Regions from separate parts of the Staphylococcus sp. GW823-FHT05F06 genome, predicted to be linked through region 1. Evidence: predicted binding sites of a transcription regulator. Region 1 holds the regulator's gene; the other holds the start of a gene.
What was found. Region 1 encodes CtsR, which represses protease genes until heat stress. Its sites were predicted from a motif close to ATGGTCAATAAAGGTCAAACA; they were not measured.
Positions count from the first base shown of each region.

Region 2: a site for CtsR is predicted at 5,354-5,374, ahead of clpP (ATP-dependent Clp endopeptidase proteolytic subunit ClpP). Genes of this name have one in related genera too.

Region 1 covers NZ_JBXAHW010000014.1:57,919-66,594, forward strand. The annotation lists gene AC1Q7N_RS09525 (PIN/TRAM domain-containing protein) at 1-741, opposite strand, end outside; gene radA (DNA repair protein RadA) at 795-2,168, opposite strand; gene AC1Q7N_RS09535 (ATP-dependent Clp protease ATP-binding subunit) at 2,659-5,112, opposite strand; gene AC1Q7N_RS09540 (protein arginine kinase) at 5,126-6,133, opposite strand; gene AC1Q7N_RS09545 (UvrB/UvrC motif-containing protein) at 6,123-6,686, opposite strand; gene AC1Q7N_RS09550 (CtsR family transcriptional regulator) at 6,707-7,168, opposite strand; gene AC1Q7N_RS09555 (NupC/NupG family nucleoside CNT transporter) at 7,325-8,539, shown strand.
Region 2 covers NZ_JBXAHW010000009.1:57,866-66,541, reverse strand. The annotation lists gene gap (type I glyceraldehyde-3-phosphate dehydrogenase) at 1-27, opposite strand, end outside; gene AC1Q7N_RS07385 (sugar-binding transcriptional regulator) at 79-1,092, opposite strand; gene AC1Q7N_RS07380 (hypothetical protein) at 1,448-1,684, shown strand; gene AC1Q7N_RS07375 (DUF4887 domain-containing protein) at 1,857-2,477, opposite strand; gene AC1Q7N_RS07370 (TIGR01777 family oxidoreductase) at 3,342-4,241, shown strand; gene AC1Q7N_RS07365 (hypothetical protein) at 4,272-4,463, shown strand; gene clpP (ATP-dependent Clp endopeptidase proteolytic subunit ClpP) at 4,725-5,309, opposite strand; tRNA gene AC1Q7N_RS07355 (tRNA-Arg) at 5,498-5,569, shown strand; gene whiA (DNA-binding protein WhiA) at 5,637-6,581, opposite strand; gene AC1Q7N_RS07345 (gluconeogenesis factor YvcK family protein) at 6,710-7,705, opposite strand; gene rapZ (RNase adapter RapZ) at 7,705-8,613, opposite strand.

The sequences.
Region 1 (8,676 bases):
TAATTTAATTAATAATGTATCTATATCACTATGGGATTGAGTTGGATGTATAACGCGTGTAGGATAATCTAAATCATAAAGTTGATTCAAAATATCTAATCCTCTTTGACCTTTTTCACGTTTCACGCTATCTTTAGCATCCGCTATAACCTGTAATTCATTTATAACGCCTTGTGGTATCAATATATCACCATCGATAAATCCGCAACGTATAATATCTAATATCCTTCCATCGATAATGGCACTTGTATCTACAATCTTAGGTGTCGCTCTTCGTATATTATTAGACATGGAACGTGCCATATTCTCTGGTAAAAACATAAGCATTTCATCTCTTTTTTTCAGACCAAATTGAAACCCTAAATAACATAAAATAATAGTGATTATCATAGGTACAAAGTGATTTAATATGGAATTACCTATCATTTCTAAGATAAAAGAAACCATCACTGAAATAAATAAACCAATAATTAAACCAATTGTAGCAAATAATATTTCTACCGCACTACGTCTCATGATTAATTGTTCAAATTGTTTAAAAGTATATGTTACTTTATTAATGAACAATCCAAATATTATAAAAAATATAATGATCCCTATGAAACCATCTACATAATAATTAGTGATAACCGCATGGTGATGAATGCCAAGATCTGTAACAACTTCGGGTATAATTATAACACCAAGTGCTGCACCAACAATGATATAGATTGCTACAACAATTGCTTTTGTTATATTCAATTTATAGCCTCCTTCCATTGATGTTATATCCTAGTATGGCTTAACAATATGGCTTATCGCTGTTTTGAATGTAATGCATATTTCAAAGCTTCATGTACTGATGAAACACCAACGACTTGGATGCCTTCTGGGAATGTCCAACCTCCAATATTTGTCTGTGGAATAATAGCTCTTTTAAACCCTAGTTTGGCCGCTTCTTGAACACGTTGCTCTATGCGAGATACTCTGCGTACTTCACCTGTTAATCCAACTTCACCCACAAAACAATCTAATCCATCAACAGCTTGATCTTTAAAACTTGAAGCTGTCGCAACAATAATGCTTAAATCAACAGCAGGTTCTGTTAATTTGACGCCACCTGCTACTTTAATATAGGCATCTTGTTGTTGGAGTAAATAGTTTTCCTTTTTTTCTAGAACCGCCATAAGTAAACTTAATCGATTATGATCTATACCTGTAGCCATTCGTCTAGGATTATTAAATGTTGTTGGTGTAACAAGCGCTTGGACTTCAATGAGTAGTGGTCTTGTTCCTTCCATAGTGGGGACGATTGTAGAGCCCGGAACATTTGTAGAACGTTCTTCTAAAAACATTTCAGAAGGATTAAGTACGCCTTTTAATCCACTTTGCTTCATTTCGAAAATCCCCATCTCATTTGTAGAACCAAATCTATTTTTTACTGCTCTAAGGATACGATATGCGTGATGCTCATCTCCTTCAAAATAAAGAACTGTATCAACCATATGTTCCAATAATCTTGGTCCGGCGATTTGTCCTTCTTTTGTTACGTGTCCCACAATAAATGTGGCAATATTCATTTGTTTAGCAATGTTCATTAAACTCTGCGTACTCTCTCTTACTTGTGATACCGATCCAGGTGCGGAACTAATTTCCGGATGATAGATTGTTTGAATCGAATCAACAACAAGTAAGTCAGGTCTCTCTTCTTTTACAGTTTGATGTATCACTTCTAAATCAGTTTCAGCTAAAACATTAAGATGACTAGAATCTTCTTCTAAACGATCAGCGCGCAACTTAGTTTGATTAATAGATTCCTCACCAGTAATATATAAAACATTCTTATTTTGTGACAGCGCAGCACAAATTTGTAGCAATAAAGTCGACTTACCAATACCTGGGTCTCCACCTATTAGTACTAACGAACCACTTACAATACCTCCACCTAAAACACGGTTAAATTCCTTTGATTCTGTAAGTAATCTAGGGGTAGCTTCATGCTTAACACTATTTAACTTTTGTACCTTACCTGCTGTTTCTTTTGTTTTTACACCATGTTTAGGATGAGCAACCTTTTCTACTATTTCTTCCATTTGATTCCACGCACCGCAGTTAGGGCACTTGCCCATCCACTTAGGAGATTGATAGCCACATGCCATACATTCGAATATTACTTTTTTCTTGGCCATTGAGACACCTCCGATTTAATATGAACAAATCTATTTTAAACTGACAAGTTGAATCTGACAAATTAAAATTAAATAATGATGTTGATAACACTTATAAGTCTATAACCCTTTCATAATATTTCTATAATGAACCTATAACATTCATCATATGCTTATCTGTTTAAACATTCTGGCAATTATACTAATGATGATTCAGCAAAAATATAAGTAAAATTTTAAATTGATTTACCTAATTCATTGTTTATTATTATATATTTAAGTGATTATCTTAGTATAGAAAATGCCTGAGACAATGATTGTCCCAGGCATTTTATTTATTGGCAATTGACAACCGAGTTGAACTTGGGCTAATCTCAATTTTCAACTCTAGTCCTCATTACCAAGTGAGACAGCGAATTACTTACGCTTTCTATCTCACTCTTCTTAATTTAATATTTAACGTTATAATTGTAGTAACTCAATATGCGAAATTAAAGTTATAATAATTTAATTATGATTCTGTTGTTTCTTTTTTAGCTGTAATTTCATGAATATCATACTTAAATTCTTTACCATCATGATCAATTGTTACTTCTTTACCTTCAATTTTATTTCCATCTAAAATCAATTCGCTTAAATTATCTTCAACCGTTTTTTGAATTGCTCTAATGAGTGGTCTAGCACCATATTCAGGATCATATCCTTCTTCTGCAATTTTTTCTTTCGCTTTATCAGTAACAACAATATTAATATTTTGCTCTGAAAGACGGTGAGTAAGTTTATTTACCATCATTGTAACAATTTCTTTTAATTCATCTTTTGTAAGTTTGTGGAAGACAATAATGTCATCAACACGGTTTAAGAATTCTGGTCGGAATGAATTTTTTAATTCTTTCATCATTGTTTTTCTGACAGTTTCGTAGTCACTACCTTCTGAAGCACCTCCAAAACCAGCAAAGCGTTGGTCCTGTAATTCTTGAGCTCCCACATTAGAAGTCATAATAATCACAGTATTACGGAAGTCCACAGTACGACCTTTAGTATCTGTTAAATGACCATCATCTAAAACTTGTAGAAGAATATTAAATACGTCAGGATGTGCTTTCTCAATTTCATCAAATAAAATCACAGAGTATGGTTTACGTCTAACTTTTTCAGTCAATTGACCGCCGTCATCATGTCCTACATATCCTGGAGGTGCACCAACTAATCGACTGACAGCATGTTTCTCCATAAATTCACTCATATCTACGCGAATCATTGCATCGTCTTCACCAAACATAGATTCAGCTAAAGCACGAGCCAATTCAGTTTTACCCACACCTGTAGGTCCTAAGAAAATAAAACTACCGATTGGACGTTTTGGATCTTTAAGACCAGCACGAGCTCTTCTAACAGCTTTACTAATTGAATTGACAGCATCGTTTTGTCCAATGACACGTTTATGAAGTGTATCTTCAAGATTCAATAAACGATCTGATTCAGTTTCATTAATTTTAGTTAAAGGAATACCTGTCCAACCAGCTATTACTTCAGCGATATTTTCTTCAGATAAGGCAGTATCTAAACCACCTTGTGCATTTTTCCATTCATTTTTAGCATCTTCATATTGCTTTTCAAGTTTAGATTGCTTATCTCTTAAATTAGCGGCATTTTCAAATTCTTGAGCATGAACTGCAGCATCTTTTTCATTTTTTACTTTATCAATTTCTTGTTCAATCTCTTTTAAATTACTTGGCGTTGTATGACTTTTAAGTCTAACTTTTGAACTTGCCTCATCAATTAAGTCAATGGCTTTATCTGGCAAGAAACGATCTGAAACATAGCGATCACTCAATTTAGCAGCCGCTTCTAAAGCTTCATCTGAGATATTAATTCTGTGATGAGCCTCATAACGGTCACGTAATCCTTTTAAGATTTCAATCGTGTCTTCAACTGTAGGTTCATCCACTTGAATTGGTTGAAAACGACGTTCTAATGCAGCGTCTTTTTCTATATTTTTACGATATTCATCTAATGTTGTGGCACCTATACATTGCAATTCTCCACGAGCTAAAGCAGGTTTTAAAATATTAGATGCATCAATTGCTCCTTCTGCGCCACCAGCGCCAACTAAAGTATGAAGTTCATCGATAAATAGAATAACATTACCAGCTTGATGGATTTCCTCCATAACTTTTTTCAATCTTTCTTCAAATTCACCACGATATTTAGTGCCAGCTACGACTGTACCCATATCTAATGACATTACACGTTTGTCTTTTAAAGTTTCTGGTACTTCATTTTTAACAATTGCTTGCGCAAGCCCTTCAGCAATTGCTGTTTTACCAACACCGGGTTCACCAATTAGCACAGGATTATTTTTAGTACGACGACTTAAAACTTCAATTACACGAGTAATTTCTTTATCTCGTCCTACGACTGGATCTAACGTTCCATCTTTAGCAATAACAGTTAAATCTCTAGCTAATCCATCTAAAGTAGGCGTGTTATTAGACTTATTAGCTTGCGCATTTTTATTACTCATTTCTGGACTTCCTAAAGCTTTTACAACTTGGGCACGTGCTTTAGTAATATTTAAATCTAGGTTTGCAAATACACGTGCTGCAACACCTTCATTTTCTCTAATTAAACCTAATAGTATATGCTCTGTTCCTACAAAGTTATGATGTAGCTTTCGAGCTTCATCCATAGACAGTTCAATTACTTTTTTTGCTCTCGGTGTATAATGTAGTGTGCCCATTTGCTCTTGACCGTGACCGATAAGTTTTTCAACTTCTTCGATGACTTTATCTTCAGTAATATTAAAACTTTCTAATACCTTTGCTGCTATACCTTCTGGCTCTTTCATTAAACCAAGCAAAAGATGTTCTGTTCCAATATTAGAATGGTTCAAACGAATTGCTTCCTCTTGTGCATGTGCCAACACACGTTGTGCACGCTCTGTCAATCTACCAAATAACATGTATAAATACCTCCTATTTTATATGTTCTCTTAATAAATCAGCTCTTTTTTCATTTACTGTTCTATTATCATCGTCATCTATTAAAAATGGTGACTGTATTGCTACCATTAATTCATTAAATTTAAAATTTTCAAGCAAAATATAATTCAAATCAATACCTAGTTTCACTTCGCTCAAACGATATGAGGCTTCTTCCATAGAAATAATTCTACTGTTTTGTAGTACACCTAATGATCGATAAACTCTATCCAGTGTCTCTACAGAATTGTGTTTATCAAGTCTTTCTCTTATTTGCTTTTCTTCATTTATAATTTGATTTACAACTTCAGTTAAGTTATCGATAATGTCTTCTTCTGTTTTCCCTAGTGTAAGTTGGTTTGAAACCTGATAAATGTGACCATATACTTGTGACCCTTCTCCGTATATACCTCGAATTGTAAATCCAAAACGATTAATTGTTTGTGCAATTCTGTTCATTCTTTTCATAATGGAGAGTCCAGGTAAATGTAACATCACACTTGCACGCATTCCTGTACCAATATTAGTAGGACAGGTAGTTAAATATCCTAAATGCTCATCATAACTAATGTCTAACGCTTTATCTAATTCATCATCAATTTTAGAAGCGCGCTGATATAAATCCTTTAGCGATAAATCAGTTCCTAGAGCCTGTATTCGTATATGATCTTCTTCGTTTATCATAACACTTACCGATTCATCATCATTTAACATTACTGCTGAAGCAGGTTGTTTCACTAGTTCAGGACTCACAAGATGTTTCGCAACCAATTTCATTTTACTTTGTTGATCCATCGTATCTAATCGATTTAAAGTTAAGTTGGAAAGCGCATCTTGAACTTCATTTATCACTCGATATCCTTCTTGCTCTGAAGGGAACATAAGTGGGTGGACATGGTTTTCAAGATTTCTAGCTAATCGAATTCTGGAAGAAATAATAACAGGTGTCTCCTCAGACATCTTCATCCACTCACTAATATTAGTATGGATATTACTCATCATGAGACACCTCGCTCTCACTTTTTAAAGCTTTAATTTCATCACGAACAATCGCTGCCTCTTCAAACTCTTGACCATCTATCAATTTATTTAGATATTTTGATTTTTCTTCAATTTGCTTTTTTATTGCAAGTTTCTTATACGATGATTGTGGTGTTTTTCCTACATGTTCAAATTGACCACCTTGAACACGTTGAACTATATCAATGATGTCTTCTTTAAACGTAGCATAACAATCAGCACACCCAAGCTTACCAACATGTGCAATATCCTTAAGTGTCATCTGACACGTTGGGCATTTTTTTTCTTCTTTAAATGCCATCTCATGAAAATTAATACCATGTTTTGCAGCAAGGTGTTGAAGTATCTGTTTCACTACAAATGCTTCTTCTATATCGTCTTGGTGTGTATGATACGTATTATCATCGTTAGAATGTAACCAGGGGTTTTCTCCTTGGGCACATACTGAACATACCCATTTTTCATGCGTACTATCTATACCTTTAACAGTAAGTTTAACTTCCGCTTCATTAAAATGGCAATTTTCACAAAGCAATTTTAAACACCTCACCTAACCTAGTAATAATTAATAACTGGTAGTAATCGTTTTAAGATATTAGCTCTAATAATATCGCGTGCAACAACATCCATTTTTAAAGTTTCTCTATCAATAATGGTCTGTATCATTTTAGCTTCTCTTTCATTGATCAAACCTTTATCTAACAAACCATCTATGACATAATACCCTTGTTGTTGAGAAATAGATGGACCTATTAATTGTAGTAAGTGATTAATATAACCTGTAGCATCTTTATTTTCAATTTTAGTGATTCGAATGTAACCACCGCCACCACGTTTACTTTCTATTTCATAACCATGTTCATTAGTAAAACGTGTCTTAATAACATAGTTAAGTTGAGAAGGAACACAATCGAAACGTTGAGCAATATGAGCGCGTTGTATTTCTACAACATCTTCATCTGCTTCTTCAAATAACCGCTTAATGTATTGTTCTATGATGTCGGACATATTGTGCATAGATATCACCTCTTTTTTGACCTTCTTTGACTATATTATATGACCATCTTTGACCTTTTTCAACCAATTTGATTTTAAAATTTCAAATTAATGATGTTAGCGTGTTCATTTTGTTGTATGATAGAAAATAGAAAAAATTTAAAGGAATGAAGAAATATGCATATTGTGATTGGGATATTAGGAATCATTTTCTTTTTAGCACTCGCAGTTTTATTTAGTTCAGACAGAAAAAATATTCGCTGGCGATATGTTGGATTGCTATTAGTAATTCAACTAATATTTGCATTTATATTACTTAAAACTAATTTGGGAATTTCAGTTATTGGGAGTATTTCAGATGGTTTTAATTATTTATTAGCTAAAGCAGCGGTCGGTGTCAATTTTGTATTTGGTGGCTTTAAATTTATTGATCCTAAACAACCACCATTCTTCTTTAGCGTTTTGTTACCTATTGTTTTTATTTCAGCATTGATTGGTATATTACAATATACACGAATACTTCCACTAATTATTAACTTACTGGGATTTTTAATTTCAAAAATTAATGGAATGGGCCGTTTAGAATCTTACAATGCGGTCGCGGCAGCAATTCTAGGACAATCTGAAGTCTTTATCTCATTAAAAAAACAATTACCTTACATACCTAAACAACGCTTATATACATTAACTGCTTCAGCGATGTCAACGGTATCAGCATCAATTATAGGCGCTTATTTTACACTTATTGAACCAAAATATGTTGTTACTGCAGTAGTGCTTAACTTGTTTGGTGGTTTTATCATTGCATCTATCATTAATCCTTATAAAGTCAATGAGGAAGACGACAAATTATTAATTGATGAGAACGAAACAAAAAAACAATCTTTCTTTGAAATGCTTGGGGAGTATATACTAGATGGATTTAAAGTAGCAGTTATTGTAGGCGCTATGCTGATAGGTTATATTGCAATTATTGCTTTATTAAATGGAATGGTGAGTGGAATCTTAAGCTTTATGTCTGGCGGTGCTATTCAATGGAACTTCCAAACGCTTATTGGATTTATTTTTGCACCTTTCGCTTTCCTAACTGGAATACCGTGGCAAGATGCAGTTCAATCTGGTTCAGTAATGGCTACAAAATTACTATCTAATGAATTTGTAGCAATGCAAGATTTAGGTAAAGCGACTGGATTATCGGAACATGCTAAAGGAATTACCTCTGTCTTCTTAGTATCATTCGCAAACTTTAGTTCAATTGGTATTATTTCAGGAGCTATTAAATCATTGAATGATGAAAAAGGTGACGTTGTTGCTCGTTTCGGAATAAAATTATTATTTGGTGCAACACTTGTTTCGTTTATATCAGCGGCTATTGCAGGATTCTTTATCTAACATACGTAGATTTAAGCAAGAGTAACGTTTTTGTTTCTCTTGCTTTTATTTTAATTCAAATCGTAAATGTTCACTCATCAAAAATACATTTTTCTAAATTTCGAGCTTCTTCAATGACACTCAATCTGCCAATGTAT
Region 2 (8,676 bases), on a different contig from region 1:
ACCATTAATTGCTACTTTAATTGCCATTATAATGGCCTCCTTTAAAATGATATTTAAAAAGTATTAAACTTTTTATTACTATTGTAAAATGACTTTTGCTGCGGCTTCATCTGTAATCAATACAGTGTTTTCCGGTGCAATTGAAAGATAAGCTTTAATAGCTTCTCCTTTTGATTGTCCACCAGCAACCGCAAAGATAAAGTCTTTGTTCTCAAGATCCTCTAGCTGAAGGCCAATCGTTTTGACCTTATGAACTATTTGACCCTGAGCATCAAAATAATATCCAAAAGCTTCTCCAACGGCTTGATGATGTTGAAGGTTATCAATCACATTTTGAGATGATTGACGTCGATGCGCCATCTTCAGCGCATCACCAATGCCGTGTATTGTTATATTAGCTTGCTTGATTTTATCTAGTGTATGCATGACAGAAGGTTCCAACATTAACGTATCGTATGTGGACTCACTCACGTTGTCTGGAACATAGAGTGTTGTATAATAGCCACCAGCTTGTTGGGCCATACTCGAAGCGATTGTATTCGCTTGATAAACAACATTTTCTCCAAGTCCACCTCTAGCTGGAACAAAGAATACGTTAAACGGTAATAAATGTATCGACTCACTCACGCACGCCATTGTTGAACCACCAGTTACAGAGACAATAGCATCTTCATAAAGTATACCTTCTAAAAGTTGCCCAGCTTGTTGACCCATTTCACGTTTTACAGTTCGATTAGAATCGGAATCTCCTGGAATGACATGTACATCTTTAATATGAAATTTATCTTTGATAGCACTGGCCAATTTATGGTCATCGCTATAAACATTAAAGTATTCACCTAGTTGTGCTAATACTTCAGTACCTTCATTAGTAATTTCCATTCCCGTAGGTTTGACACGAATTAATTCTTGCTTCTTTAACATATCTGTTTCCGACCGTAAAACTCTCTCAGTCATATCCATATGTTCACTTAGACTTCTTCTTCCTACAGGTTGATTTTGAGAGATAGTAGATAAAATATAAAAGCGTCTATACATCTTATCTATAAGATCAGGTATAAGCTTTTGTTGAACTTTAATTAAGTCTTTCACTACTACCTTCCTCCTTATATCTTTGTAACAAAGGTACTTGAGAGGCAATCATAACTAAGCTTTGACTTTTTAAGTCCCACCTGGGACAAAATCTAACCTCTTTACACTTGCAATACTACTATTACGTATTATAAATTGCAAGTGAATTCACTTAATTTCTAAGTTAAATTATAAAAGTTTGTAGGAAAACGATTACAAACAAAGTATAGACCCCATTCTTATATAGTAATTTAATCACTGTTCGCTTTCTAAATAACTCTACCCAAATTAAATTTTATTCATGCATTTGTTTTATTTAGTTGTTATGATTAACTCTATAATTTGAATCTGAATAAAATTAGAGTGAGGTAAAACAATGTCGAATCATAATTATTCTGACGAAAAAATCGAAGTTATAGATCCGAGTGATGATAGATATAAAGGAGATGATTATTTTAATAAAAATTCATCTCAAAACAATCAAAATTTAAAAACTTTTAATCAAACTTATTCTTATGGTTGCACACATTCAGGATGCGGCTGTATATTAGGCTGTTTAACTATTTCACTTATTTCATTCTTACTTTCATTACTAATTTTTTGGATTATATAAACATAAAAAGGGTGGGACTGAATTCATTTTGAATTCGAAGTCCCACCCTTTGGGCTAACTCGAGTTAATAAAGATTAAAATTAACGAATCATGGCTTACTTAAGTGACCTTAAAACTATTTTTAGGAATAGTCACAAGATGAACTTTCCAAAAATTTTTAAGTTATTTCTTATTAATCCTTTTTTGAGCTTTGAGAATTTTGATTGTTATTATTTTGTTTTTGTGTGTTCTGCCCCGAACTAGCATTTTGATTGCCACTATTTCCATTGTTTTGTGGTCTGGTTGACTGTGTTTGATTTGATTTATTTTGGGTACTTTGACGATTCTCTGATGACTGGTTAGATTTATTTTGTTGTGGCTTTTGTTGTGTTGACGATTGATCTTTTTCATTTGGGCTTTCTTTAGAATTTGAACTGTCTTGTCTAGTTTTTTTTCTTTCATCAGTTTTTGGTTCTTTTGCTCTCTTTTCTCCTGTTTGTGGATTTTGTCTCACCGGAGTTTGAGTTGTAGGTCTTTGTGGCGTTTGAACAGTTTGTTGCGTTTGTTGCGTTTGTTGAGTTTGAGGAACTTGTTGCGTTTGTTGTGTATTATTCTTTTTTTCTTCCACCGATTTTTTATCTTTTTTTTCCTTTTTGTCTTTATCGTCTTTTTTCTTTTCTTGCTGTGTTGTTTTATCACTGAGTCGTTCGTTACCTTTTTTTGAACTATCGACAAATGAGTAAATACCAAATGCTAAACCTATTAATAATAGCAAAACTACAATCGCACTAATAAATTTGGAGATACCGCTCATATTGTTTACCTCTCTTTCATTCTTAAACACGAATTTATCTTAAAAACAATACTATTGAATCATTGTAAAAAATCAAATCTCAACTATTTTCAATAATTAAAAGTAGTATTTCCCTAAAATTTTTTCATAAGAACTTTTGGGAATAATTAAATAAAAAGTTTAATGAGATTATATAATAGTGATATTTGAGTTTAATCAATCAATACAACTTTATATTTAATTATCTCATACATGATAACATCATACTGATTGATTAACATCATTTTTAAATAACTTAATCAAATCTTAACACGAGTGTTCGTAAATTTACCTATTACATTTGCCTGTGCAAAATGATTCACAACATCATTTAAAAAAGTTTAAAATAAACAGTGTTATAAAGTGAAACCATTTCACAAGTATAAAAAGTAGAATTAGTTTTAACTTCATTTTTACTATTTTATAATTATTTAAAAAACATTTTATAGTTAGAACATAGATACTTTAATTTATTACCACTCTAACCTTTTATTTTACGGAATAAACAATATTAAAATTGTAATCTTTTATACAGTATTCACTATTAAATGGGTATATGTATTCTAGGATAGAAAAAAAGGATCCATACGTTGCTCGCACGGATCCACTACTAAAGGGAGTCAAAATTTACCTTCGTTAGTATATTATGGGGTATACTCATACTAATTAAGAGATGTTTAATTAATTATCGAAGGTACAATTTTATTATAACTAATCTGTTTTTATTTTAAATGCATATTAAAAAAAGTCTTTGACATCTTATTGGCTAAAAAATGTATAAAATATGAATAATAATAATAAGTATCAATAAGATGACAGCTTTTTATTTTCAGATGAGGTGAAACTATGAAACGCTATTTAATTACTGGTGGAACTGGCATGGTCGGTTCCCACTTGGTCAACGAAATTAAACAAACCGATGCACATATTACAATTTTAACCAGACAGGATAAAACTTCTAATCATCCCAAAATCACGTATATCAACTGGTCAAAAGAGGGTTGGCAACATCAAGTACCAGATATAGATATTGTTATTAATCTAGCTGGTGCAACGTTGAATAAACGTTGGACATCTTCCCACAAACAAGCGATGATGCTTAGTCGTATTCAATCAACGCAAACACTATTTGAACTTTTTGAAACACGTGAACACAAACCAGAAGTTTTATTTAACGCAAGTGCAATGGGCTACTACCCTCCAGATTTATTTACAAGTTATACGGAATTATATCGAACACTTCCATTTGATTTCTTATCAGAAATTGTATATCAATGGGAACGGTTTGCGAATAAATTTAAGCAATTCGGTACACGTGTCGTTTTAGGTCGATTCGGTCTTATTCTATCAGACGATGGTGGTGCTCTTGAAATGATGGAACTTCCGTATCGTTTATATGTTGGGGGAAAACTCGGCTCTGGAAGACAATGGTACTCTTGGATTCATATCGATGACTTAATTAGAGGTATTTTATTTACTATCAATCATGATAACGCTGAAGGTCCATTTAATTTAACTGCACCTATTCCTGAAAGACAAAACTTATTTGGTTATACTTTAGCACGTGCGATGCATAAACCACATGAAACGTGGGCACCTAAATTGATACTACGTGCAGTGCTAGGTCAGATGTCTACTGTCATATTAGATACACAAAAAGTACTTCCAAATAAATTACATGCACTAGGTTTTGAGTTTAAGTATAATAATTTAAGAAATGCTTTAGATGATTTAATTAAAGCTTAAGAATTACATCGTAAGAAGAAGGGATATAAAATGAAAGATACTCAGTTAACATATATATTATTAATCATTGCAAGTATTTTATTAATTGCTAATGGTATATTTGCATTTGAACGTACGTTATCAATGATATTAATGTCGATATTATTTATATTAGTTGGAATCATTTTATTATCAACAACATTGAATACCATGTATCAATCATCAAAACACTCAAAACGTTAAATTTCATCAGTTTAAAGTAACAATCATTTTATTAAACATAGATAAATGAAAATCTCTCGGTTTGAATAACACTTTTAATAAATGAAAAACGGTAATAATCCATTTTGTAAGGTATTTATCTTTTTTTAATTACATCGTTTTTTCTAAATCTATATTCATATATTATTTAAAATAAAAACCCTAGTAGACAAATGACAAAATATACATTGTCGTCTACTAGGGTTTTGTGTATTAATCAATAATCATACAACGTTTATTTTATTATTTTTCTGGTTCCATTACTTCATCAATTAATCCATATTCTTTAGCTTCTGCAGCTGTTAAGAAGTTGTCGCGATCAGTATCTTGTTGAATTTTTTCAATTGATTGACCTGTACGTTCTGATAAAATACGATTTAATTTTTCACGTGTTTTTAAAATATGATTTGCTGCAATTTCAATTTCAGTTGCTTGTCCTTGTGCACCACCTAATGGTTGGTGAATCATAACTTCAGCATTAGGTAGCGCAAATCGTTTACCTTTTGCACCTGCTGCTAACAAGAATGAACCCATAGACGCTGCCATACCAATACAGATTGTTTGAACGTCTGGTTTGATATGTTGGATAGTATCATAAATAGCAAATCCAGCAGTTACACTGCCACCTGGTGAATTAATATATAAATAAATATCCTTTTCAGAATCTTGCGCTTGCAAGAATAATAATTGTGACACAATAGAGTTAGCTACGTTATCATCAATTTGAGAACCTAGCATGATAATACGGTCTTTCAACAAACGTGAATATATATCATACGCACGTTCACCGCGGTTAGTTGTTTCAATAACTGTAGGAATTAAATTCATTTATTTTTCCTCCTTATAATAACTGTTAAAATTATTTTACCTTAAAAGTCAAAAATGGTCAAAGATTAAGCTTATTAATCAAAAATTCAATTTGACGCTTAACCTTTTCATTTGTAAACTAGAATTATCGTTTTCATTGTACCGTCATTATTGAACGACGTACAGAAATGTGATTATTTCAATATTTACCCCTCGTAGTGTAATGGATAACACATAAGATTCCGGTTCTTAAAATAGAGGTTCGATTCCTCTCGAGGGGGTTGCTGAATGATGAGGAGATTTTAATGTCTGAGCTTATTTGTAATCTCAGTCTTAAAATCTCATTTTTTATAATTCAATTTGTTCACCATTTCTTATTTTATCCGCTAATTCATTCAACTTTCTTAAACGGTGATTCATACCTGATTTAGATATAGGCCCTGTAGAAACCATCTCACCCAATTCTTTTAACGATATTTCTTGATGTTCTACTCTGAGCTTCGCTACTTCTCTTAAACGATCAGGTAAATTTTCAAGCCCAATTTCTTCATCAATTAATTGTATACTTTCAACCTGTTTCATTGCTGCGCTAACAGTTTTATTAAGATTTGCTGTTTCACAATTAACAAGACGATTAACCGAATTACGCATATCACGGACAATTCTTACATCTTCAAACTTTAACAATGCTTGATAGCCACCTATCAAACTAAGAAAGTCGGAAATTTTTTCAGCTTCTTTAAGATACGCAATACTCCCTTTTTTACGTTCCAAATGTTTCGCATTGAGTTCATAACTATTCATCAATTTAGTAAGACCTTCGGAATGATCTTCATATTGTGAAAAAATTTCAAGATGATATGAAGATGTTTCAGGATTATTTACAGAACCACCTGCTAAGAAAGCCCCTCTTAAATAACTTCTTTTCATTTCATCATCTTTAATCATATCCGGATCAATATCGTGAGTAAAAACTCCCTTTTTTAAAATTCCTAAATCATTTAGTATTTCTTTCGCTAACATCTTTGTTCGACATATATAAATATTGTTTTTTTTCAATTTCATCTTTTTTCTAACTAAAATTTCAACTTCAACATTAAATATACGTTTGATAAGAGAGTAAATTCGACGAGCTGTTGTCGCATTTTCTGTCTGTACATTAATTACAAACTGTTGATTTGATAGACTAAGTGCGCCATTCATGCGAATTAATGCACTGAGCTCTGCTTTAGCATTCGATTCGTCAACTTCTATGCGTGTTAGTTCATTTTTCATATCTGATGCAAAGCTCATTGAACACTCACCCTTCCTAACCCTTTTTTCTATTCTTATTTATAGTATCGCCAATGAGGTGTAAAGTTATTTTCTAATTCTAAACACACACTTAAGCTATCATATCATAACTACGAATTCGCTTATAATTATTTCTTTTTATCACTAGGAGTAAAGCGAATTGTACTTGTTAATTCTAAGGCAAGTTCATAAATCATTTTTGATAATACTTTTGTGTTATGTCTGACATAGTGTTCATTAGATATTTCAACTAAATTAGATGCCGTTAAAACTCTAATTCCACTATCTTTTAATTGTTCTTTATGTACTGCTACTGGTTTCGAATTCTTTTCTTCATATCGTTGTAAAACATCTTTACTATAGGATTCTGAGCTACATATGACAAAATCAATAAATGGTTCACCAACTTGTCGAGTAAGTGCATCAATATGCTCTTTGACATCATAATTATCAGTCTCGCCTGGTTGTGTCATAACATTAGATACATAAAGTTTTGGAGCAGATGTACGTAATAATGCTTCTGAAATACCTTTGACACATAAATTTGATATAACACTTGTATATAATGAACCTGGTCCTAAGACAATTAAATCTGCTTGTTCTAAAGCTTCTATCGCTTCATTCATTGGTTCAACATCACTTGGTTCTAAAAACACACGATCTATTTTTTTATGTGTTTTAGGTATATTAGTTTCTCCATGTACAATTTCACCGTCTTCCATCACCGCGTTGAGTTGCACACTTGCGTTTGTTGAAGGGATGACTTGGCCTTTAATATTTAAAACTTTGCTTAACTCTTTAATAGCGTGTCCAAAATCATTAGTAATGTTAGTCATTCCAGCAATAACTAAATTACCTAATGAATGCCCATCTACTTGATTTTCACCAAAACGGTACTGGAACAATTGAGTTAATATCGATTCTGAGTCACTTAAAGCAGCAATGACATTACGAATATCACCAGGCGCTGGAATATCCATGACATCTCTAATTTTCCCCGTGCTCCCACCATTGTCCGCTACAGTAACAATGGCAGTAATGTCTATTGGAAATTCTCTAAGGCCTCTAGCAAGGACAGAAAGTCCAGTGCCACCACCAATAAGTACTACATTCATTTGTTTCATTATCTCTCTCCACTTTCAATATGCGCATCTCTATGATGCACATAAACATTATATTCAAAAATCTCGTTAAGATATTCAGCTAAACGTTTAGCTAATGCGACTGATCGATGTTGTCCACCCGTACAACCTATAGCAATAACCAATTGCGATTTACCTTCTTTTTTGTAGCCAGGAATCATAAATTTTAATAAATCTGTTAATTTATCAAAAAATATTTGGGTTTCTTTCCACTTCATAACGTAATTGTACACTGGCTCATCTAAACCAGTAAATGGACGCAATTCCTCTACATAGTAGGGATTAGGTAGAAATCTGACATCAAAAACTAAATCAGCATCCATTTGTATACCATGCTTGAAACCGAAACTTGTCACGTTGATTGTAAATGTTTCAAAGTTTTCATCTAAATAAAACTTTGAAATGCGTTGCTTTAATTCTTTAGGTTTTAATTTTGTTGTATCAATCACGTAATTAGCGATACTTCGGATTTCTGATAGATGTTCACGTTCCTCATTTATTGCATCTATTAATGATCTTTGTCCTTGTTCATTTAGTGGGTGCGCTCTTCTTGATTCTTTATAACGTGAAATAATTTTTTCAGTTTTAGCTTCTAAAAACATAACATCTAAAATCACGTCATTACGACTTTTAATAATATCAATTTCTTTAACTAGAGATTTAAATAATTCCTTACCTCTTAAATCTATTGCAATTGCTACTTTTTGCAATGAAGGATTTCCTTGAGCCATCAATTCTACAAATTTAGGTAATAGTACAGGTGGTAAATTATCTACACAGAAAAATCCCATATCTTCGAGACTTTGAATCACCAATGATTTACCCGCTCCAGACATACCTGTAACAACTAACAATTCACTTTTACCCATTTCTTTTTCGTTGCTTGTCATTTTCTTAAGTCACCGCCAATTATAATCTTCAATCAATATCATTATATTAAATTCATCTTATCA